Regions from separate parts of the Lysobacter sp. P5_C4 genome, predicted to be linked through region 2. Evidence: predicted binding sites of a transcription regulator. Region 2 holds the regulator's gene; the other holds the start of a gene.
What was found. The regulator HrcA, encoded in region 2, represses chaperone genes, less so after heat shock. The targets are predictions, from matches to a motif close to TTNGCACTCNNNNNNNNNGAGTGCNAA.
Positions count from the first base shown of each region.

Region 1 (3,411 bases), on a different contig from region 2:
GGCGCGCGCAGGGTGATGCCCTCGCCATCGAACTTCAGTTGCGTCTTGTCGCGATAGACGTAATAGCCCGGCGCCGGTGCGAAGCGAACGAGCAGCGCGTTGCCGCCGTTGGCGATCGCTTCGATCCGGAAGGCCTGTTGTTCCGGCAGCGGCTCGCCTTTTCCGCCGCGCAATGGCAGCAGGCCGCCGGGGGCGGGCGCATCGAGCAGGCTGCCGGGCGTCGAAGGCAAGGCCACCTGCACGCTTCGCATCTGCGGCGGATAACACACGCCGGCATCCGCGCAGCCCTGGTATTTCACCTGCAGCGTTACCGAACGCGCGTCGGGGGCGGGCGCGCCCACCACCTTCGCTTCGAGCAAGGTGCGATAGGTTTCGACGTCGCCGAAGAATTCGTCGTGCTTGTGCTTGCCGGCCGGCATCTGCAGCGCGGCGCCCGCGAAGTCGGGGGAGTCGACCTTCGTGCGATGGCGATACAGGTAATAACCCGGCGCGATCTGCCAGGTCAGCGCGATCGATTCGCGCGAGGTCGCCTTCGCGTCGAACGCGAAGGCCTGGTCGACCGGCAGGAGGTCTTTCTCGTCGACCGCGTTCGCCGCAAGCGACGCGGTCCCCATCCACAGGGCGAACAGCGACAGCGCGGCGAATCGGGTGGTGCGGCGGAACAGTGCGGTCACGAAAAAGGCGCCGAACGGGGCGCCATAGCGTACTCGTGTCGCGGGGCCGGGCTAAGTGCCGGCGTCAGTCGAGGCTGTCGTAATAGGCGTCGCTGGTCATGAGCGATTTCGCGCGCGGGCGCCCCGTGCGCTGGCTGGCGAGTTCTTCCATGAGCTCGACGAGCGCCAGGCGCGCACGCACCGGCGCCTCGCGGAAGGCGACGAGCAAGCGTTGTTCGAGCGAGTCGTCGACGAGCAGGGCGTCGACCGCGGCGACGGAGTCGAGCACCGTTTCGCGCGAGGGCGCCATCTGCCCGCGTCCGGTGGCGAGCCATTCGAATTGCACGCCGGTCACCATCGCGATTTCGCGCAGGTGCTTGACGCTCGGATTCTTGCCCTGCGGAGCTTCCCAGTGGCTCACGGCACTGCGCTGCACACCCACCGCTTGCGCGAGTTGGGTTTGCGACATGGCGGCGTGTCGGCGCGCGAGACGGATGCGTTGCTGGGACGTCATGATGGGCTGCGTAGAAAAATCTGTGCCATGTGAAGGCGTGTCCGCACGTTACACACGCAAACTGCTGGTATGAAGCGCCAATGTTACCGCTGTTCACCGGGTGAATGATAATGGCAGCAACCTGTCTACTTTTGGTAGCTGGCGTGAGCCGGGGACTGGAGCTCAGGCTGTAAACACTGGTTTTAGCTACCAATGCGCACCGTTTCACGGCCGCTACCACCCTTCACAACGGGGACGAAGTCCGCAATTCTCGGCGCCGTCGAAGGAACTTTTCGGCCAGGCAACGGACTGGGGGTGGAGGACGGCGAGGGATCGCCCGCCACGGACTCGGCAACTCCCGACCCCGGGGCGCGCACGGCCACGTGCGCGCCCTTTTTTCGGAGCATCGTCTCCGCGGAACCCCTCTCTCGCCCTTCCCCCCTGCGCCTGCGGGGGAGGGGTTCCCTTCGTTTGCGATTGCATCGCGCCCTTGAAAGCGGGCTGCCGCAACCCGATTAGAGTCGCAGACCCGCACCGCGGGTTTCATTTGCGCGATTTCTTGGCACTCGTTCCGGACGACTGCTAGAATCGCGGTCTTTCACCAACCGCATCAAGCACTTGCGAGGGTTTCAATGAACATCAAGCCGCTGTACGACCGCGTGGTCATCAAGCGCATGGAAGAAGAAAAGCTCTCCGCCGGCGGGATCGTGATCCCGGACTCGGCCACCGAGAAGCCGATCAAGGGTGAAGTCGTCGCCGTCGGCGAAGGCAAGGTCCTCGACAACGGTTCGGTACGCAGCCCGAAGGTCAAGGCCGGCGACAAGGTGCTCTTCGGCAAGTACAGCGGCACCGAGGTGAAGCTCGATGGCACCGAATACCTCGTGGTGAAGGAAGACGACATCCTCGCCGTCCTCGGCTGAGCGTCGCCCTTCGCATTCCAACGTACACAAGCAAACTTCTACTGAGGTAATTCGCAATGGCTGCCAAGGAAATTCGTTTCGGTGAGGACGCGCGCGCCAAGATGGTGCGCGGCGTCAACGTGCTCGCCAATGCCGTCAAGGCCACCCTGGGCCCGAAGGGCCGCAACGTCGTGCTCGAGAAGAGCTACGGCGCCCCCACGATCACCAAGGACGGCGTGTCCGTCGCCAAGGAGATCGAGCTGTCCGACAAGTTCGAGAACATGGGCGCGCAGATGGTGAAGGAAGTCGCGTCCAAGACCTCCGACAACGCCGGCGACGGCACCACCACCGCGACCGTGCTGGCCCAGGCGTTGATCCGCGAAGGCATGAAGGCGGTCGCCGCCGGCATGAACCCGATGGACCTCAAGCGCGGCATCGACAAGGCGGTCGTCGCCGCGGTCGCCGAGCTGAAGAACATCAGCAAGCCCACCGCCGACGACAAGGCGATCGCGCAGGTCGGTACGATCTCGGCGAACTCCGACGAGTCGATCGGCAACATCATCGCCGACGCGATGAAGAAGGTCGGCAAGGAAGGCGTGATCACGGTCGAGGAAGGCTCGGGCCTCGAGAACGAACTCGACGTCGTCGAAGGCATGCAGTTCGACCGCGGCTACCTCTCGCCGTACTTCATCAACAACCAGCAGTCGATGTCGGCCGAGCTGGATGATCCCTTCATCCTGCTGCACGACAAGAAGATCTCCAACGTGCGCGACCTGCTGCCCGTCCTGGAAGGCGTGGCGAAGGCCGGCAAGCCGCTGCTCATCGTCGCCGAGGAAGTCGAAGGCGAAGCGCTGGCCACGCTGGTGGTCAACACCATCCGCGGCATCGTGAAGGTCTGCGCCGTGAAGGCACCGGGCTTCGGCGACCGTCGCAAGGCGATGCTGGAAGACATGGCCACCCTGACCGGCGGCACCGTGATCTCCGAAGAAGTCGGCCTCTCGCTCGAGAAGGCGACGATCAAGGATCTCGGCCGCGCCAAGAAGATCCAGGTCACCAAGGAAAACTCCACGATCATCGACGGCGCGGGCGAAAGCTCGGCCATCGAGTCGCGCATCAAGCAGATCAAGGCGCAGATCGAGGAGACCTCCTCCGATTACGACCGCGAGAAGCTGCAGGAACGCGTGGCGAAGCTCGCCGGCGGCGTGGCCGTGATCAAGGTCGGTGCTTCGACCGAGATCGAGATGAAGGAAAAGAAGGCGCGCGTCGAAGACGCCCTGCACGCCACGCGTGCTGCGGTGGAAGAAGGCGTGGTCCCGGGCGGCGGCGTTGCGCTGATCCGCGCGCTGGCTTCGGTGGGCAAGATCAC
Region 1 covers NZ_JBFULX010000005.1:191,437-194,847, forward strand. Annotated here, with positions in the region: gene ACXJJ8_RS13455 (protein-disulfide reductase DsbD) at 1-674, opposite strand, end outside; gene ACXJJ8_RS13460 (helix-turn-helix transcriptional regulator) at 739-1,167, opposite strand; gene groES (co-chaperone GroES) at 1,779-2,066, shown strand; gene groL (chaperonin GroEL) at 2,123-3,411, shown strand, end outside.
Region 1: a site for HrcA is predicted at 1,706-1,732, ahead of groES (co-chaperone GroES). Genes of this name have one in related genera too.

Region 2 (3,411 bases):
GGCGCTTCACCGCGAAGAAGGTGTTCTTCGGGTTGGTCACCGCCTGGCGCTTGGCCGAGGCGCCGACCAGGACTTCGCCATCCTTGGTGTAAGCCACGGTGGACGGCGTGGTGCGGTCGCCCTCGCTGTTCTCGATGACGCGCGCCTTGCCGCCTTCCATGATCGCCACGCACGAGTTCGTCGTGCCCAGGTCGATGCCGATGATCTTGCCCATTGTGTCTCCCTCCAGGATCTATTCGAATTTGGTTGGCGGCCGTGCCGCCGGAATGCCTGCGATGTAGGGGTGCGCGCGGCCGCTTCAAGAGGCCGGCGGCGTCAACCGTTCAGTCGCGTCGCGCCACGACCACCAGTGCCGGGCGCAACAGCCGCTCGTTCAGCACGTAGCCTTTCTGGAACAGCTGCGCGACGCTGCCCGGCGGCAACGCGCCGGCTTCGACCATGCTCATGGCCTGGTGGCGTTCGGGGTCGAAGGTGTCGCCCGCCTGCGGGGCCACTTCGAGCAAGCCGTTGGCTTCCGCGATGCGGTGCAGCTGGCGCAGCGTGAGTTCCATGCCTTCGCGCAGCGGGTCGGCCTTCTCGGCGGCCGCCAGGCCCGCTTCCATGCTGTCGAACAGCGGCAGCAGCTCGGAAAGCAGGCGTTCGTTGGCGAACTTCCGCGCCATTTCCACGTCGCGCGCGAGGCGCTTGCGCTGGTTGTCGAGGTCGGCGCGCTCGCGCAGTTGCTCGGCGCGGAGTTGTTCGAGTTCGCCCCGGAGGGCTTCGATCTGGTCCTGCGGCACGTCCTCGTGGTCGAGGGCGGCGTCGGCGTCCTGGGGTTCCTGCGTGGGTTCCTGGATCATGCGAATCGGTCCGTTCGGCGGCGTCCTCGCCACCCGTGGTCTCAGCGATGCGGCCGGACCGACCGGCTTTCAAGCCCCGGGGGCGACTATCCGCCCGAGTTCGACTCCAGCGCCTTGCCCAGGACCCCCGCGGCCGCCTGCACCACCGGGATCACGCGGTCGTAGGCCATGCGCGTCGGCCCGATCACCCCGAGCACGCCCAGGACACGCCCCCCCGCGCCATAGGGCGCGGTGACCAGGGAGACCGATTCGAGCGGGGCGACCCCGCTTTCCTCCCCGATGAACACGCGGACGCCCGGCGCACGTGCGGTGCGTTCGAGCAACTGCAGGATCTCGCGCTTGCGGGAGAAGGCTTCGAACAGATCGCGCAGGCGGTCCAGGTCCGACAGGTCCTGCACGCCCATCAGGCGGGTCTGGCCGGCGAGCACGACATCGTCGCCGCCGTCGGGCGCGAGGGCCTGTTCGGCCAGCTCGACGGTGTGCGCCATCAAGGTTTCCATTTCCATGCGCGCCGCCCGCAATTCATGCACGAGCGTGGTGCGGATGTCCTGCAGCGGGCGCCCGGCGAAATGCTGGTTCAGGTAATTGGCGACACGTTCGAGCTCGCCGGCGTCCCAGGTCCGGCGCGTGTGCAGGATCCGGTTCTGCACGTCGTTGTCGGCGAAAACGAGAATCGCGAGCACGCGGTTGGCGTCGAGCGCGACGAAATCGATGTGGCGAAAGGCGAACTGTTCGCGCCTGGGCACGCCGACGACGCCGACGAAATGCGTCATCGCCGACAACAGTTCCGATGCGTTGCCGAGCAGCGCCTGCGTGCCCGAGCCCGCCGGCAATTCCTGCCGGAGACGCGCGAGTTCCCCTTCCGGCAGCGGCTTGACCTGCACCAGCGAATCGACGAACACGCGATAGCCCTGCGTCGTCGGGATGCGGCCGGCGGAGGTGTGCGGCGAGGTCAGCAGCCCGCCTTCTTCCAGGTCGGCGAGGATGTTGCGGATGGTGGCGGGGCTGATGTCCAGGCCGGCGTGGCGCGCCAACGTCTGCGAACCAACCGGTTCGCCATCGCGGATGTAACGCCCGATGAGGGTGCGCAACAACTGGCGTGCGCGCGGATCGAGTTCGGGGTCGGGTCGGGTGGCCATCAAGCCGGTATAAGCCCGCTGCGCGAGGTGCGCAACAGGAATCGCTTCGGGCGAGACGCAGGACCGTTTACGCTTACGCCATGCTCACGCACCTCGCCATCCAGGACTTCGCGGTCGTCCGCGCCGCGGAACTCGATTTCGGCCCCGGCCTGACCGTGATTTCCGGTGAAACCGGCGCCGGCAAATCCCTGCTCGTCGACGCGCTCGGTTTTCTCTCCGGCGCCCGCGCCGACAGCGGCGTGGTCCGGCACGGCGCCGAGCGCGCGGAATTGATCGCCGTCTTCGCACTCCACGACGCGCCCGAAGCGGCCGCGTGGTTGCGCGAGCAGGAACTCGACGACGCCGGCGAGGCCTGCCAATTGCGTCGCACGCTGCGCGCCGACGGCGGTTCGAAGGCGTGGATCAACGGGCGGCCGGCGACGATCGCGCAACTGGGCGAACTGGCGGGCCTGCTCGTCGAAATCCACGGGCAACACGAGCACCAGGCCCTGATGTCGCGCGGTAGCCAGCTCGCGCTGCTCGATGCATTCGGCCGCAATGAAGGCAAGCTCGCCGATGTGCAGGGCGCCGCGCGTGCCTGGTCTGCGCTGATGCGCGAACGCGATGCCCTCTCGCAGCGCGGGGACCCCGGCGATCGCCTCGGCTTCCTGGAACACCAACTCGCGGAATTGCGGCGGGAAGCGCTGGCGCCGGAGGCGTTCGCCGAACTCGTTGCCGCGCACAAGCGCCACGCGCACGCCGCCGGGCTGATCGCCGCCTGCGATGACGCCGGCGCCAGCCTCGGCGGCGACGACGGCCCGTCGCTCGGCCGCCAATTGCAGCAGGTCCGCAACGCACTCGCGCGCCAGGCCGAACACGAGCCGCGCCTGGCGGACATCGACGCGATGCTCGACATCGCCGCCATCCAGATCGACGAAGCGGCCTCGCTGTTGGAGCGCGTGCGCGCCGATCTCGACGTCGACCCGGCCGCCTTCGACACACTGGATCGCAAACTCGTGCAGCTGCACGACCTGGCACGCAAGCATCGTGTCGCGCCGGATGCACTGGCCGCGCAACGCGATGCGATCGAAGCCGAAGTCGCGGCGTTGCACGGGTCGGAAGAACGCGTTCGCGCGCTCGACGGCGAAATCGAAACCGCGCGCGCCGCGTGGCAAACCGCCGCGACGGCATTGACGAAAGCCCGCACGAAGGCAGCGAGCGCGTTGTCGGGGGCGACCACCACGCTCATCGGCGAACTGGGGATGGGCGGCGGCCGCTTTTCGGTCGCGATCGAACCGAACGCCGCCGCAGATCCGGACCCGCTGGGCGCCGAGCGCGTCGAATTCCTCGTCGCCGCCAACCCCGGCCAGCCGGCGCGCGCGCTGCGCAAGGTCGCTTCCGGCGGCGAACTCTCGCGCATCTCGCTGGCGATCGAAGTGGCCGCGCTGGGCCTG
Region 2 covers NZ_JBFULX010000003.1:391,784-395,194, forward strand. Annotated here, with positions in the region: gene dnaK (molecular chaperone DnaK) at 1-214, opposite strand, end outside; gene grpE (nucleotide exchange factor GrpE) at 324-839, opposite strand; gene hrcA (heat-inducible transcriptional repressor HrcA) at 926-1,978, opposite strand; gene recN (DNA repair protein RecN) at 2,059-3,411, shown strand, end outside.